2 regions of the Idiomarina sp. D18 genome follow, and region 1 is predicted to be linked to the other one. Evidence: predicted binding sites of a transcription regulator. Region 1 holds the regulator's gene; the other holds the start of a gene.
What was found. Region 1 encodes MetJ, which represses methionine synthesis genes. Its sites were predicted from a motif close to TAGACGTCTAGACGTCTA; they were not measured.

Region 1 (8,805 bases):
AGGGTTCCACCACTGCGGTGACATTAAGTAGGCTAAATAGGCTTAAAAGAACAACGGCGATAAGACGTTGTTGCTGATTTCTGTGCCTGTTAGCCGTGCGCCAGTCACTGAGGTTTAACCACGCCATGGGAAAAAGCCTCTCAGAGCGGCACCGATTAAAGCGGGTGACGCCTCGCCTGCAAATGACTGTGTCGCTGAGCATAGGTTCTGCCAAAGTCCCGAGAAATTAAATAATCGTGCTTTTAAAATGTCATCCTCTTCGGTACTTAGGTAACTCATCACCACTGAATCAAGCTCTTCGATGTTGATGGCCTCAAGGAGTGAAATTGAGTGTAAAGACACTAGAACACCTCGTGTCACTCGTAGCACAATATACAGATGTTGTTCGCGAAAAATGATGGTCCACTGTGTTGCCGGTTTTGCGAGTCTCGCGTAGGCGGGCAGGCGCGGAAGGAAGTAGTTAGTACAGCGTACCCATGCCTGAGGTGCAGGCTCCAATACACGGGGTTTCAGTGGTAGCTTTTCGGTCAGTCGCTCGATAGCGTCCTCATGACCATTGATTTGTTGGCGACCGAGCATCGGGATGATGTGACTGTCTTGATAGAGGTTGCTTGGCTGTGAGCTGATTTCTGTCTGCAAGTATACAAACTGACACGGGATTAATAGGCTTAAACGGGACTTATAGTATCGCCAATTCATTTGATCAATTGCGTCAGTTAGGTAATGTTTGGTCGCGAGTTGTCCCTTTTTTATTTCTAGCGTCATTAGCCTTATGTCATTGTTTTCAATCATTGCAGCGGATAAATAAGGCTTCATTTATTTACACCATCTTGGGTTATAAAATTTTGTCTTGGGTTGAGGGTTGCAAGCGTAGTGTTTAGTTTGAAAATCAGCCATAATAGTTAGTTATACAAAGGTGTCAGATATTCAACAACGTCACAGAAGTGGGGTAGGTTTTTGAGGTTTTTAAAGCGATTCGCGTGGATAGTCGCCGCTTTGGGCGTATTGGGGATCTTGACCGTGGGAGGGCTCTATCTTTATGTTAAGCCCGAGCTCCCGAGTGTTGAAACGCTAAGGGATGTCAAGTTACAAACGCCAATGCAGGTATTCACCAAAGATGGGCAGATGATCTCGCAGTTTGGTGAAAAACGCCGAATTCCAGTTAAGCTTGAGGATGTCCCACAGACCATGGTTGATGCTTTTCTCGCAACTGAGGATAGCCGTTTCTACCAACACTTTGGCGTTGATCCTATCGGTGTCGTGAGAGCTTTTGGTGTCCTTGTTACGACGGGTGAAGTAAAAGAAGGTGCCAGCACCATCACCATGCAGTTGGCGCGAAACTTTTTCCTAAGTTTTGACCGAGCTTGGATGCGTAAGATAAAAGAAACATTTATTGCTTTGCATATCGAGCAGCTACTGACAAAAGACGAAATTCTAGAGCTTTACCTGAATAAAATCGCCTTTGGTCATCGCGCTTATGGCGTGGGTGCCGCTGCCCAAGTTTATTACGGTAAACCTTTAAATGAGTTGAGTTTAGCACAGATCGCAACTATCGCAGGGTTGCCCAAAGCGCCATCGAATTTAAACCCGATTAGTAATCCACAAGCTTCTAAAGCACGCCGTCGTGTAGTATTACTGCGGATGCTGGATGAGAAGAAAATCACCCAAGCACAATTTGATGATGCTGTGAACGCACCTGTAACCGCGCGTCGTCATGGTGCTGAAGTAACAGTGAACGCTCCTTACCTTGCTGAAATTGTGCGCCAAGATATGGTCGAGCGGTTTGGTGAAGAGGAAGCCTACAATGGCGGCTACAACGTTTATACCACTGTCCGTAGCGATGTCCAGCAAGCCGCTCAACAGGCTATTTGGAATAACCTACATGGTTATGATGAGCGTCATGGCTATCGGGGACCTGTCAGCGTACTTTGGAACGAAAAAGAGGGTAAACCGGCATTATCGCAGGCCGAGGTTATTGACTATTTAGCGCGTGTCGATCGCATTGGCGCTGTCGTTCCCGCAGTAGTTATGGGCGTTGATGAACAATCAGCGCAAATCCTAATCAAAGGTGATGAACAAGCAACGACCTTAAACTGGGATGCGATGAAATGGGCGCGTCCGTATCTTAATGAAGAGCGCCAAGGTGAGGCGCCTAAGTCTGCTACAGATATTATGCAGCCGGGACACGTTATCTATGTGCGTTCGGTGGGTGAGGAGCATCAACTCCGATTAGCACAAGTGCCGGAACCAAGTTCTGCGATTGTTTCCTTAAAGCCGCAAGATGGTGCCGTAGAGGCAGTAGTTGGAGGCTATAGCTTTAATCTCAGCCAATATAATCGCGCCTTGCAAGCAGCGCGACAAGTAGGCTCAAATATCAAGCCCCTGATTTACTCGGCAGCCTTCGAGCAAGGTTTCACCTTGGCTACCTTGGTGAATGACGCACCTATTAATCAGTGGAATCCGGGCGCGGGTATCGCCTGGCGTCCTAAAAACTCTCCGGACGTCTATGAAGGCCCTATTCGCCTTCGCAAGGCATTAGCTAAGTCAAAAAACGTGGTCTCTGTTCGCCTAATACGGGAACTTGGCGTTAAAACCGCCGCCGATCATATCGCGAAGTTTGGTATTCCACGCGATACGATTCCAGAAAATGAATCCATCTCGCTGGGCTCGTTATCTATGACACCGATGGAAGTTGCGCGTGCCTATGCGACTTTCGCTAATGGCGGCTTCTTGATCAACCCCTACATTATCGAGCGAATAGAAGACGGCGAAGGAGAGGTGGTCTACGAAGCACAGCCGAAGCTAGCTTGCGAAGACTGTGAGAATGCAGCGCCCCGTATAATTTCTGAGCAGAACGCTTTTTTGGTTGCCCAAGCGATGAATTCAGCGGTATGGGGTGGAGGCAGTTGGGCTCATAAAACAGGCTGGAATGGTACTTCATGGCGCATCCAACGTTCTAAACCTATCGTTAATGTCACGGGACGATCGATTACAGGTAAAACCGGTACCACCAATGATGTTAAAGACACCTGGTTCTCTGGCTTTACGACGGGGTTAGTGACCACCACATGGGTGGGCTTTGACGATGTATCACGCGAGTTGGGTCGGACTACGATGAACCCGTTGCTGAGTAGTAAAGAACAACCAATCTCAGGAGGTGAAGCGGGTGCGAAAACCGCATTGCCAGGGTGGATCTTATTCATGGAAAAAGCGGTCGGCAAATTTCCAGCCGATGACTTTACCATTCCACCCAACGTGGTGAGTGTGAGAATTGATATGGAAACGGGTAAGTTATCGCATCGAAACGACTACACGAGCCGCTTCGAGTATTTTATCAGTGGCACCGAGCCAACTGAATATGCTCAAGATGAGCGCGATAACAAAGATATCTTTAATAACGAAGACGGGTTGTTCTAACCCGTCACCGTTAGTTTTGCCAGTAATTGGTTGAGATCAGATTGTACGCCGCCGGCTGTGACGTGCTTACCTGCGCCTGGGCCGCTAATAACCAGTGGCATTTCTGAATACCAATCGGTGTATATCACAAAGATATTCTCGCCAGGGATCAGGTTGGCCAGCATATCGCCTGCTGGAATATATTCGACACCTATTTTCGCACTGACCCGCCCTTCTTCAGAGACCGAGAAGCTAGCGAGTAAGCGCGGCACATTACCGTCTTTGGCTGCTTCCTTAAGCATGGTATCCATTGGCTCGTCTAACTCGTGAGCTCGTTGTAAAAACTCACTGGCAGAGATATCGCGAAGACTTTCAGGCACCAAACTGCTCACGCTGATATCTTCCCAATCAAGTTTAAGACCAATTTCGCGAGCTAAGATTAATAGCTTACGTACCAGATCCTGACAGGATAAATCCTCACGTGGGTCGGGCTCTGAATAGCCGCGCTTTTTAGCTTCTAATACTAAATCACTGAATTTAACACCGTCTGTGAAGTTCTCGAATAGCCAAGACATGGTGCCCGAAAAAATCCCTGAAATACTGCGAATCTCGTCACCGGAACCACGCAGATCGTTGATGGCATAATTAAGCGGCAGGCCAGCACCGACCGTAGTGTTATATAGCCACTCGCGTTTATACTCATGTTGAATCGTGCGAATTTCGCGATACAGTGCCTCCTCGGCCGACCCTGCTCGTTTATTTGCGCTGATAATATGTAAACCATTAGCAAACAAGCTTGGGTACAGTTGAGCGACCGGCTTCGCGTCGGTTAAATCAATCATGACCAGTTCATCATAAGGGGCATTAGGTAATTCGCGTAGTAACTCGGTTAGCACGTAAGGACGTGATAAACGGTCAAACCCTGCTTGCCATTCACTCAATTCGACGCCGCTATAGTCAAGCCAGAGCTTCTTAGAGTTAGCGATACCGATAACACGTACATCCATCACCTGATTAATGCGGTCGCGTTGCTGGCGGAATAAGTCCAACCAAGCAGTACCAATGTTCCCGCGACCAATGACTAACACGCCTAAGCTACGGCGATAGTTAAATAACTGGCTATGAAGACGATTGAGTAAACGGTTATCGAGTTTTTGTTCTAATATTGCGACCGCAGAGCACCCATCTTCGCTGACCGCAAAGCGACGCACCTTCTGTTCGCCTAACTGTAGTTTGAAGGTATTGTATTGATCCGTCTCTTGAATGCGATTACCAACCAGTGCCACCATTGAATAGCCGTGGATTTGCGTGACCGCATTACCCGCATTGATGCGGTCGAGCCAGTGGCTGATGTAGTTCAAGTGGTTTTGGTGGAAAACCAAGTATTGCTGATGTTTTTCGGGTTCGGTCCAGCTTACCAATGGCGTTAAATCCAGCGCGTCAAGTTGTTTGACGAGCTCGCGGTCGTTGAGTTCGACCTTAAACAATACAACTTCGGACAAAGATGTGAATACTTTACCCTTAGGTTCTGTATGTTCGAAATTGCCAATACGGGTCTGCTGATTTTCAACTTTTAGGCTTGAGCGCACCGAAATGACCATACGATCGCGGTCAACAGGTTGGAATGTGCGAGGGTGTAGCACCGGGCTGCCTAATCGAGCCAGCTCTTCTGCTTCGCTCCAATCTAAGGTCGACAAACTGACGACACGTTCTATCTTACGCGGATCGGCTGAATAAACACCGGCGACGTCTTTCCAAATAGTGACTTGCTTTGAATTAAGTAAGCTACCAACCAAAGTCGCAGAATAGTCACTGCCGTTACGACCTAGTGTGAGGCTCTCACCGTTTAAACCGCGTGCAATAAAGCCTGTAACAATAAATCGTGTGCCGGGAAAAGGTGCTACGCGATTTAATAAATTATGGCGCGACTCTAACTCCTGAATAACGGGCTCAGGGGCGTCTTCAGCCTTTAGGAAGTCACGTGCATCAATATGGTCTGCTTTAGTACCTTGTTTCCTTAATAATGCCGCAAGGAGTCGAGCTGACCAAAGTTCACCGTAAGACAGCAGTTCTGCTTCGTGTTCGATAATTTCTTTACCCGCAACGAAGTCGCGGAAGCGTTGAAAATCCACAGTCGACTGCTCAAGGATAGGTGCCGCAAACTCGCTACCGAGAAGTTCGTGGATTAATCCTTGTTGGAACCGCTCCAGTTGGTCGAGTAAAATATCAGCCGTATCGCCAGACTCCTTTTGAGCTTTAATAATTGCTAAAATACGGTTAGTGGTATCACCCGCCGCCGAGACCACCACAACATCGCTTGCGCCTGCATATTCGGTTACAATGCGTGCCACGCGACGATAACAAAAAGCGTCAGCCAAACTACTGCCGCCAAACTTATGCACTTGAACGTTATCGGCTACCGTCCGAATCTGATCTAAGCTCGGCTCTGCGGTCATTGGCGATACCTCTCAAATAAATGAATTAACTGATGTAATGACTAAGGCTAAAACATCAAACGCCAAATGTCAGCAAATTTTAGCCATCTAGACGGATAAAATTTGACCTTCATCTGGGATTGAGTAAAATTCAATATAACTTATATGGTTTTTGACTAAGGCAGGACTCTCACGATGAAGTGGAATGGTGATTATATCTACCCCTATGCAGAGCACGGGCGTAAAAGCGAACAGGTAAAAAAGGTAACCGTATCAATACCGACTCGCGTGCTTAAAGTACTCACCGATGAGCGAACTCGCCGTCAAGTTAAGAACTTACGTCATGCTACGAACAGCGAACTACTCTGCGAAGCCTTTTTACACGCTTTTACGGGCCAACCGTTGCCGACGGATACCGATTTAGAAAAGACCAATCCAAATAAAATACCTAAGGCAGTACGCGAAGAATTAGAAGCACGAGGGCTTCCAATTCCTGCAGATGATGAACTCGATACGCCTTAATCTTGCATATAGTTTTCAGGTAGCGGGATTTTGGCAACACCAGAATCGACCGCTGCCTCTGCCACTGCCTTAGCTACGCGCTGACACAAGCGAGGGTCCATGGGTTTAGGAATGATGTAATCAGCGCCGAAAGTGAGTTCATCAATACCGGCTGCTTTTTTGACCTCATCAGGCACTTCCTCTTTTGCGAGCTGGCGGATGGCTTCAACCGCTGCAATTTTCATCTCATCGTTAATTGCGGTTGCACGCACATCTAAAGCGCCGCGAAACATGAACGGAAAGCACAACACATTGTTGACTTGGTTAGGGTAGTCAGAACGACCTGTGCCGATAATAATGTCGTCGCGAGTTTGCTGAGCTAATTCGGGCTTAATTTCTGGATCCGGGTTAGAGCAAGCGAACACGATCGGCTTATCAGCCATCAGTTTAAGCGTTTCTGGCGAGAGTAGGTCAGGTCCCGAAACACCGAGAAACAGGTCGGCCCCTTCAATGACTTCTTCGAGCGTCCGTTTGTCAGTGTTGTTTGCGAAGAGCGCTTTATATTCGTTGAGATCCTCGCGGCGAGTATGGATGACACCTTTGGAATCCAACATGTAAATATGTTCGCGTTGCGCACCACATTTGATAAGTAGCTCCATACAGGCGATGGCGGCGGCCCCCGCACCCATGCAAACAATATGGGCATCTTTAAGGGACTTACCTTGGATTTCAAGTGCATTCAACATGCCTGCAGCGGTCACAATAGCCGTGCCGTGTTGGTCATCATGAAACACAGGTACGTTACATTTTTCAATAAGCGCTTGCTCGATTTCGAAACACTCAGGCGCCTTGATATCCTCAAGATTAATACCACCAAATGTGTCGGCTATATTCGCCACTGTATTAATGAAATCTTGAGTAGTGCGATGGGAGACTTCAATATCGATGGAGTCTAATCCTGCAAACCGCTTAAATAACAGTGCTTTCCCTTCCATCACGGGCTTTGATGCCAGCGGCCCCAAGTTACCCAAACCAAGAATCGCGGTACCATTAGAAATAACAGCGACCATATTGCCTTTCGCCGTATATTTATAGGCATTGTCGGGATCTTCAGCTATGGCTCTCACTGGTTCCGCAACACCCGGACTGTAGGCAAGCGCTAAGTCTTTCGCAGAGTCAGCTGGCTTGGTGAGTTCAACTGAAATCTTACCTGGTGTGGGGTATTGGTGATAATCCAACGCTTTTTGGCGGAAATCTGACATTTAGGCAACCTGAAAAAATGAATAAAGGATGATGTATTAGGATAAAGGCAATTAGGAAAATAACAAATCTTACCTGCTTATGTGGACTCACTCAGATCATGCTAACTTTTGATGTGTTTAAAAACACACCAGTCAACTTTTCTTTAACAATGGTGTCTCTGAGCAGAGTAGATATGAAAAAAGGCGCCATTTGGCGCCTTTTTTGTAAAAATGGGCTGAAAAGCTCATTTTTATACGTTTTGCGTACCGGCAACTATTTTTTGCCCAAAGTACCAAAACGTTTCTTGAATTTGTCGACACGACCACCTGTATCCATTACACGTTGCTTACCAGTGTAGAATGGGTGGCACTCTGAACATACGTCGATGTGTAGATCTTCTACGCGAGTAGAGCGAGTTTCAAATTCGTTACCGCACGAGCAAGTTACTTTGATTGCTTCGTACTTAGGATGAATACCTTGTTTCATGGGAATACCTCGAGTTAGGCCACATCGCTATCCAGTCGCCTCGTCTGCGCAGGACACCATGTGTAAAAAAACAACAATGTTTAAGAGCGCGGCATTTTATGCGATCTTCACTGATCATTCAAGAGGCTTATTACGCTTGTTTTATCGCTCATTGCGTTTCAGAATAGCGCTATGATAGACAGCCCTCACTACATTGAAGTGGCGTTACCGTTGCCGTTGCGGCGCAGCTTCACTTACCAATATGATTTGTCGGAACCGGCAGTGCTCGGTGCGCGTGTGCGGGTGCCTTTTGGTCAACGGCAATTGGTCGGCATTATAACGCAACTTAATGTTGCAGCGCCGAGCACGTTTGAAGCCAAGTCAGTGCTGGCACAACTAGATACCACCGCGGTATGGAAAGCCGAGCTGTGGCAACTTTTAAATTGGGCGTCAGATTACTATCAGCATAGTCTGGGTGATGTATTTGCTAATGCTTTACCCATATTGTTGAGACAGGGGAAACCCATCGGCTATGCGCCCGTTACTTATTATGAGTTGGCGCAGGATGCACCGAGTGCGAGTGATACTGCGCTTGACCGAGCGCCCAAGCAGAAGCAATTACTCGGGCTATTAAGACAAGGTCGAGTCAGCGCAGCGCAACTTAAGCAGGCTCAGATTAGTACCACAGTCAGTAGCGCTGCTTGCGATAAAGGCTGGGTTAGACGCATTGAAGAAAGGCCTGAGCTTAATGCAGAACAACATTGGC
Region 2 (8,805 bases), 550 kb from region 1:
TCGGCAAATACCATCATAAAGCCGAGTGTTAACATGATTGAGAGTGCGATTACAGTGAGCCAGTGCATAAACTGTGCAAGCGCAGAGTAATGTGTGGATGTATTCATGAGTTTAACCTCGTTGATTCACTTGGCTTTAGCCTATGCCGTGAAACTTAAATTTATCTTAATTAGAGCAACTTTCGTTTAACTTATTCCTTACAAGTGTCTATGTCATGATCCATGTCATGTAAGATTCATCCACAGTTAACATATTTGAAACAAACTGCTTTTATTCTTGCAAAAAGTGTGATATTTAATCATATGTGAACAAATTGTTAGGCAGTTTGTTTTGTGCGCTAATCCATAATTATAATGATACTGAGAGGTAGTCATGGACCATTCAGAAGAGCTTCAGAAAGTAAGTGAAAAATCATCGAAAGGACGCACAAGTAAGCGTAGGTGGCGTGAAATAGAACAATTAAAAGAAAAATACCTCTTACGCGAGGAGCTCACCGATATCGATTCTTCGTTTGATATCGATTTGGAAGAAATCGAGCTTCGTTAAAAGAAAAAGGCCGGCAAATTTGCCGGCCTTTGTCGTTCTTATCATAGCGTTTAGTCGTTGCTTTCTGGCTTTTTACGCAGTTGTGCGAGCATCTGCTTGAGCACCTTAGGTGCGCCGGCCACGATATGGCCGCTTTGAACATAATTGTGGCCACCTTCAAAATCAGTCACGATGCCGCCTGCTTCTCGTACAAGGAGGTCACCGGCCATCAAATCCCATGGCTTCAAGCCAAGCTCGAAGAAGCCATCGTAACGACCCGCGGCAACATAGGCGAGGTCGAGGGCTGCAGCACCAGCACGGCGCATATCCGCACAACGCTCAAATAAGCGACCAAACATCGCCTGATATTCATCGTAGCGGTGTTTTGCTTTAAAAGGGAAACCTGTTGCGAGCAATGCACCATTAAGTTCTGTTAATGGTGATAAACGTAACCGACGGCCATTAAGCTGAGCGCCCGCGCCACGTGATGCGGTGAATAGTTCTTCGCGTACAGGATCGTAAACGACGCCTTGTTGTACCGTTCCTTTATGAACGACAGCAATAGAAATACAGAAGTGGGGAACACCGCGCAAGTAATTTGTTGTGCCGTCCAACGGATCGATAACCCACTGAAAATCGTTATCTTTACCCGTTTGCGTGCCGCTCTCTTCAGCGATAATACCGTGTTCAGGATAAGCCTTTTTAATGGTATTGATGATCGCTTGTTCAGCCGCCTTATCCATTTCAGATACCCAGTCGTTTGGGCCTTTGGCGGTTGCATCGATAGGTTGACCCTGATCGAATTCTTTAAGCAAAATTTTACCGGCTGCACGCGCTGCGCGCACCGCAATGTTTAACATCGGATGCATTTTCAAATTACCTGTGCTGTGAAAGAACGAATTTTAAGGTCGCGCATATTACCAGTGTTGAGGTAGAATGCGCAACTTTTCTACACTGGTTAAAATTAGATAAAGGCACTGTCATGCTCGATAACGTTCGAATTGTACTGGTGAATACCTCACATACTGGCAACATCGGTTCCGTCGCACGGGCGATGAAAACCATGGGTTTTAGCGATCTAGTATTAGTCGACCCGGTTTCGGAGCCGGACAGCCATGCATCGGCACTCGCCGCTGGCGCTACCGATATCTTAGCTAACGCGCGTATTGTTGAACGACTCGACCAAGCGATAGACGACTGTGGCTTAGTACTTGCTACCAGCGCCCGTAATCGTACCCTTGACTGGCCGTTGCTCGGTCCGCGTCAAGCAGCAGGGCAGGTGCTAAGCGAAGCACCGAAATACCCTGTCGCGATCGTATTTGGTCGTGAAAACAGTGGTCTCACAAACGAAGAGTTGCAGCAAAGCCATTTTCATTTACATATCCCGACCAACCCCGACTATGGTTCGCTGAATTTGGCGATGGCCGTTCAAACCGTGTGCTACGAAGTGCGCATGCAGTTCCTTGAACAGGACGAAATGCCTGAAGTTACTCAAGCGTATCCTCGCGTTGAGGCACTCGAGCAGTTTTATCAACATTTAGAGTCGACGCTGACAGATACGGGCTTCATTATTCGCCAACATCCAGGGCAAGTTATGACCAAGTTGCGACGCTTATTTAACCGTGCGCGTCCCGAGGAAAACGAACTCAACATCTTGCGCGGTATCCTGGCTTCCGTGGATAAGCAAACGAACAACTCGGGTTCTTAGAATACTTGACTAATTTAGTCGGAAAAGTACACTAATTAGGAGAACGATCACACTGAGTTATTAGAGGGGGAGATTGATGCGCCTGACTTCAAAAGGTCGCTATGCAGTGACAGCGATGCTCGACGTCGCGATGTTTGCAAAGCAAGCACCCGTGCCCCTAGCAGATATCTCAGATCGCCAAGGCATTTCGTTATCCTATCTTGAGCAACTCTTTGCTCGCTTACGTAAGCGGGGATTGGTTCACAGCGTGCGAGGACCTGGAGGTGGCTATCGCCTTGGGCGAGATGCCGACTCAATCTCTGTCGGTGCGGTGATCGATGCCGTTGACGAGTCTATCGACGCGACCAAATGCCAAGGCAAAGGTAATTGTCACAACGGTGAGCAGTGCCTGACCCATTCACTCTGGGAAGGGCTCAGTGATCGTATCGCACAATTTCTGGACGGCATTACCCTCGCCGAACTGATGGCCACTAAAGAGGTGGCACAAATTGGCAACCGCCAAGTGGGTGACAACAACCAGAAAATAGAGCTCAATGTGCTGTAATAGCGGAGAGTTGTTTTGAAACAGCCTATCTATCTTGATTATGCGGCAACCACGCCCGTGGACAAATCCGTCGCAGATGCCATGATGAAGTACTTAACAGCGGATGGCGTTTTTGCCAATCCGGCGTCGCGCTCGCACCGCCTCGGTTGGCAGGCGGAGGAGGCAGTAGACATCGCGCGAAATCAAGTTGCGGATTTAATCAACGCCGACCCGCGTGAAATCGTTTTCACCTCGGGTGCGACAGAATCGGATAATTTAGCATTAAAAGGTGTCATGCATCAGCCGCGTAATAAGGGAAAACATCTAATTACGGTGGCGACAGAGCACAAAGCCGTTATTGATCCGGCACTGCAGCTTGAGCGCGAAGGTTTTGATGTGACGTTTTTATCGGTTGATAAAGACGGCTTGATAGATAGCCAAGCATTACAACAAGCGATGCGCGAGGATACGGTATTAGTTAGTGTGATGCATGTAAACAATGAGCTGGGTGTTATTCAAGATATCCCAGCGATCAGTGCATGTTGTCGGGAACACAACGTACTTCTGCATGTCGATGCTGCGCAAAGTGCCGGTAAGCTGCCACTTGATGTAGAACAACTTGGTGTAGACTTGCTTTCTATATCGGCACACAAAATGTATGGGCCAAAAGGAATAGGTGCGCTCTATGTGCGTCGTAAACCTAAAGTACAACTTGAGGCTGAAATGCATGGGGGCGGGCATGAACGCGGCATGCGTTCGGGTACCTTGGCGACCCATCAGATTGTTGGTTTAGGCGAAGCGGCGCAGCTTGCCCGTCAACGCTTAGGCGATGATCGTGAACATTACCGTGCGTTGAGCCAGTTGTTTCTCGATAAATTATTAGCGGAGCCTGGCATTAAATTGAATGGTGATGTATCGCAACGCGTACCCAATATCATGAATTTACGCTTTGCTAATGTAGAAGGTGAGTTATTGCTGATGTCGTTAAAGGACTTAGCGATTTCTTCTGGGTCAGCCTGTACATCCGCGAGTGTAGAGCCTTCTTATGTGCTGCGCGCGATTGGTTTATCCGATGAACTGGCACATGCATCGCTCAGGTTTAGTTTGGGCCGCGACACCACCTTGCAGGAAATGGAATATGCCGCGGACCATGTACTGAACACCTATCGCGTGTTAGCTGCGCAGTAATTCAGCGAAGGTTTTACGGAATTTTGCCAGCTTAGGTGAAATAACCGCTTGGCAATACGGGTTCTCCGGATTGCGATTAAAGTAATCATCATGGTAATCCTCGGCACTGTAAAAGGTGTCGAGCGGTGCAACTTCTGTCACAATCGGATCTTCAAACACCACATCATTTTCGAGTTCATCAATGAGTTCAAGCGCGATCTGTTGTTGCTCGTCATCATGATAAAAGATAGAAGTGCGATATTGTGTGCCCACATCGTTACCTTGACGATTCACTTGGGTGGGATCGTGCAAGGTAAAAAAGATTTCCAAAATCTGACGATAACTAATAATCGACGGATCAAACGTTAACTGTACAACTTCCGCATGACCGGTATCGCCATTGCAGACCTGTTTGTAGGTCGGATTCTCGGTTGTGCCGCCAGTGTAACCTGACTGCGCCGATTCAATGCCTTTAAGTTGATTAAATGCGGATTCAATACACCAAAAACATCCACCGCCTAGGGTAGCTTTTTGGAACTGGGTCGTATTCGACATCTGACGGACTCCTTTTGGACGTCTATAAGGCTAAACGTTTTTCGATAGTAGCTGAGAACGAGTTAAAAAACAATCAATAGATATTCGATTTTTTCTGAGATCTAACGTATAATTCGCGCGGAAATTTTCACCTCTGGTTAAATACCCATTTTGGAGTAAAAAAGATGGCTTTAGAGCGCACTTTATCAATTATTAAGCCCGACGCGGTTGCGAAAAACTTAATCGGCGCAATCTATAATCGTTTCGAAAGCGCAGGTCTGCGTATCGTAGCGTCAAAAATGATGCACTTGAGCAAAGAACAAGCTGAAGGCTTCTATGCAGAGCACAGCGAGCGTCCTTTCTTTGGCGCGTTAGTTGAATTCATGACTTCAGGTCCAATCGTAGTTCAAGTATTGGAAGGCGAAGAAGCTATCCTGAAAAACCGTGAAATCATGGGTGCAACGAACCCAGCAGACGCATTGGCAGGCACGCTTCGCGCAGACTATGCTGAAACTATCGACGAGAACGCAGTACATGGTTCTGACGCAGCTGAAACTGCAGCACGCGAAATCGCGTACTTCTTCAGCGATGAAGAGATCTGCCCACGTACTCGATAAGTCTTACGCAAGACTGATCGTTTAACGAATAAAATCGTGCGCCCTTTGGCGCACGGTACTTTTTAGATACAGGAAATTTATGACCAACGCTATCGATAAAAAAGTGAATCTTCTAAACCTGAACCGCGATGGAATGAAAGCCTTTTTCAAAGAGATGGGCGAAAAACCGTTCCGTGCCGATCAGGTCATGAAATGGCTCTATCACTTTTGTGTCGACGACTTTGATGAGATGACCAATCTCAACAAAGGACTACGCGAGAAGCTCAAACAATGTGCTGAAATTCGCGCACCAGAAATTCGCGAGCAGCAGCAATCGAGCGATGGCACGATTAAATTCGTGATGACATTGTTTGATGGTCAAGATGTTGAAACTGTTTGGATCCCAGAACGTGACCGCGCCACCTTGTGTGTTTCATCACAGGTAGGCTGTGCTCTTGAGTGCACTTTCTGCTCAACGGGTCAACAAGGTTTCAACCGTAACCTCAACGTAGCGGAAATCATCGGCCAAGTGTGGCGTGTGAATCAGCTACTCGGAGCCTATGGTAAAACAGGTATCAAACCTGTGACTAACGTAGTCATGATGGGTATGGGCGAACCGCTGCTCAACCTCAACAATGTGGTGCCAGCGATGGACCTCATGATGGATGATTACGGTTTTGGTTTGTCTAAACGTCGAGTTACCTTGAGTACCTCAGGTGTGGTACCGGCATTGGACAAGCTACGCGAGCAAATCGATGTAATGCTCGCTATTTCGTTGCATGCGCCTAACGACGAGCTGCGCAATGAAATCGTACCGATTAACAAAAAGTACAACATCGAACAGTTTTTAGCGTCGAGTCGTAAATACGTTGAGCAGTCAAAAGCTCAGCATAAAGTGACGGTTGAGTATGTCATGCTCGATCACGTAAACGACTCGATGGATCAAGCGCATGAGCTCGCTCGTACGCTTAAAGATACACCGAGCAAAATCAACCTGATTCCGTTTAATCCATTCCCAGGTTCCGACTATGGTCGTTCGAGTAATTCGCGCATTGACCGTTTCGCTAAAGTATTAATGGACTATGGTTTTACTGTTATGGTTCGTAAAACTCGAGGCGACGATATCGATGCCGCATGCGGTCAGCTCGTAGGCGATGTTATCGACCGCACTAAGCGTATCCTAAAACGTCAGCAAGCGCAGCGCGGCGGTGATGCTATTCAGGTTAAGTCAGACTAGACAGTGATAAATACCTATGCCTTGAGTGACTAAGTAAGGAGTAACTTCAATGCATAGGTTTATCTTAGGAGCGATAGGATTTGCTTTAACGGCCTGTTCTGTTTCCACTGATGAAACGGTAGTTGATGCCCATTTGAGAGCGGGAATGGCTTATTTAGCGCAGAACCAGCTTGACCACGCCGAACGCCACTTTAAACAGGCATTTTTGGCAGACCCAAAGCGAGTAGACACTGTGTTAGCCCTAGGACACTGGTATTTACGTAAAGAACGTGTCAATTCTGCGTTGCTACTTTACCAAGAAGCATTATCATGGCAACCTATGAGCGGAGTTCTGCACAACAACTATGCCGTAGCGCTGTGTCTATCAGGCCAGCAGCAAGCCGCTCAGCGTGCATTTGCGCAAGCTAAACGATTAGGCGCGCAAGCGAGCCAGAAAAATCACTGTGCACAACATCACTAGAATGTAATTCGCTCAACTTTAGTTAAACTAGGGAACGATCCAAAGATCATGACTGCCGATAATTCATCTGCAAATAACAACTCAAGCGCAGACTCAAATAACGAAGAACTAATGTCGTCGCAAGAGCAATCACGTCGCCCCATTGCAGGTCCGGGACACATTCTTAAAGAAGCGCGTGAGGCAAAATCGATGACGCCTCGCGAGGCCGCTGATCGTTTACGTTTGCGTTTACAGGTCATTGAACTGATTGAAGCAGATGACTATGACACCTTTTCAACGACCACCTTTGTCAAAGGCTACCTCCGTGCTTACGCCAAACTGTTAGGTGTTGATCAAAGCAAAATTGATGAAGCCTACAAATCCCTGAATATCCAAGAACCTGAAAGCACGCCGATGCAAAGCTTTTCGCGTCGAGTAAAACATCAAGAGAGCGATAACCGATTGATGATGATCACTTGGCTAGTGGTTGTGGTCGTTATCGCGTTGGTAATTTGGTGGTGGCAAGACAGTGACTTGAGCTTCTCGAAGTTGAGCAATGATGTCGAACAAGCGGTTACTGAACAAACCGACTCAGCGCAACAAGAGGATAGCACAGATACACCGACTCTGCGTCAGTCAAATCAGGCGCAAGAAGCCACTTCGAGCGAACAGCCATTGCTTGAATCTGAAGTCAGTGCTGCCGATGCAAGTACTTCATTAAGTATTAATGATCCTGCCCAACAGGATGAAATGAGCCCAGACACGATTGAGCAACCTGTCGCAGAGATGCCAGAAACGTCATCAAACCAACAAGTCACATCCGAAGCGATGTCGGAGGTGGCGCAAGAAAGTGATGCGAACGAACCGCGTGAAGCACGCACCGCAGAGCAAAATACTGCGTCAGAACCTGAGCCAACAGTGTCGGCGAGCAGCGACGCTAACTCAGTATCTGGCGGCGATGAAGATGAAGCAGACAATACCGCACTAGCCGCCGATTTGGTGATGGAGTTCAGCGAAGAGTGCTGGGTAAAAGTTGAAGACGCCGATGGTGAAGTGCAAGCGATTGGTACAAAAGCACAGGGCTATCGTATGCCGGTACCTGGTAAAGCGCCGTTTTCGGCGACCATCTGCAAGCCCGCCGCCGTGACTATTACCTATGCAGGTAATGCGTTAGACTTATCAAATTATCGTCAAGATCGTGTCGCACGATTAACGATTCCTTCAAGTAATTAAAAGACCGAGTGTAAGCCGTTATGATGCACGAAAATCCAATTAAGCGCAGACCTTCCCGTCGGATCTATGTAGGTAATGTGCCGATTGGAGACAATGCGCCCATTGCTGTTCAGTCAATGACGAATACTGAAACGACGGATGTTCAAGCGACTGTTGAACAGATAAAACGTATTGCAGCCGCTGGTGCTGATATTGTTCGTGTCTCTGTGCCAACGATGGATGCAGCAGAGGCGTTTAAGCTGATTAAGCAACAAAGCCCTGTTCCCCTTGTTGCCGATATTCACTTCGATTACCGCATCGCACTTAAAGTGGCTGAATACGGCGTTGATTGTTTACGAATTAACCCGGGCAATATCGGTCGTGAAGATCGTATTCGCGCAGTTGTAGACGCCGCGCGCGACAAAAATATTCCGATTCGTATCGGTGTGAACGGCGGTTCGTTAGAGCGTGAATTGCAAGAGAAGTATGGTGAACCGACACCGGAAGCGCTCGTTGAATCAGCTATGCGACATGTTGATATCTTGGACCGTTTAGACTTTCAAGATTTTAAAGTCAGTGTTAAAGCATCCGATGTGTTCTTAGCGGTAGAATCGTACCGTCTTTTAGCGAAGCAAATCGATCAACCCTTACATTTGGGTATTACCGAAGCCGGTGGCCTTCGCAGTGGTTCGGTTAAGTCGTCCATTGGTTTAGGCATGCTGTTAGCAGAAGGCATTGGCGACACATTACGCGTGTCACTTGCCGCGGACCCTGTCGAAGAAATCAAAGTGGGTTTCGATATGTTGAAATCGCTGCGTATTCGCTCGCGCGGAATCAACTTTATTGCCTGCCCCAGCTGTTCAC

Region 2: the regulator MetJ is predicted to act here: its motif matches at 4,494-4,511, upstream of msrA (peptide-methionine (S)-S-oxide reductase MsrA).

What each region holds. Positions count from the first base shown of each region.
Region 1 covers NZ_CM173240.1:2,535,986-2,544,790, forward strand. The annotation lists gene AC3AP5_RS12180 (hypothetical protein) at 1-127, opposite strand, end outside; gene AC3AP5_RS12185 (hypothetical protein) at 115-816, opposite strand; gene AC3AP5_RS12190 (penicillin-binding protein 1A) at 958-3,417, shown strand; gene metL (bifunctional aspartate kinase/homoserine dehydrogenase II) at 3,414-5,852, opposite strand; gene metJ (met regulon transcriptional regulator MetJ) at 6,027-6,353, shown strand; gene AC3AP5_RS12205 (malic enzyme-like NAD(P)-binding protein) at 6,350-7,594, opposite strand; gene rpmE (50S ribosomal protein L31) at 7,848-8,060, opposite strand; gene priA (primosomal protein N') at 8,232-8,805, shown strand, end outside.
Region 2 covers NZ_CM173240.1:1,987,765-1,996,569, reverse strand. The annotation lists gene AC3AP5_RS09625 (cytochrome b/b6 domain-containing protein) at 1-107, opposite strand, end outside; gene AC3AP5_RS09620 (DUF3545 family protein) at 373-546, shown strand; gene suhB (inositol-1-monophosphatase) at 597-1,394, opposite strand; gene trmJ (tRNA (cytosine(32)/uridine(32)-2'-O)-methyltransferase TrmJ) at 1,508-2,233, shown strand; gene iscR (Fe-S cluster assembly transcriptional regulator IscR) at 2,310-2,777, shown strand; gene AC3AP5_RS09600 (IscS subfamily cysteine desulfurase) at 2,793-3,944, shown strand; gene msrA (peptide-methionine (S)-S-oxide reductase MsrA) at 3,930-4,478, opposite strand; gene ndk (nucleoside-diphosphate kinase) at 4,643-5,074, shown strand; gene rlmN (dual-specificity RNA methyltransferase RlmN) at 5,154-6,290, shown strand; gene AC3AP5_RS09580 (tetratricopeptide repeat protein) at 6,340-6,750, shown strand; gene AC3AP5_RS09575 (RodZ domain-containing protein) at 6,799-7,962, shown strand; gene ispG (flavodoxin-dependent (E)-4-hydroxy-3-methylbut-2-enyl-diphosphate synthase) at 7,983-8,805, shown strand, end outside.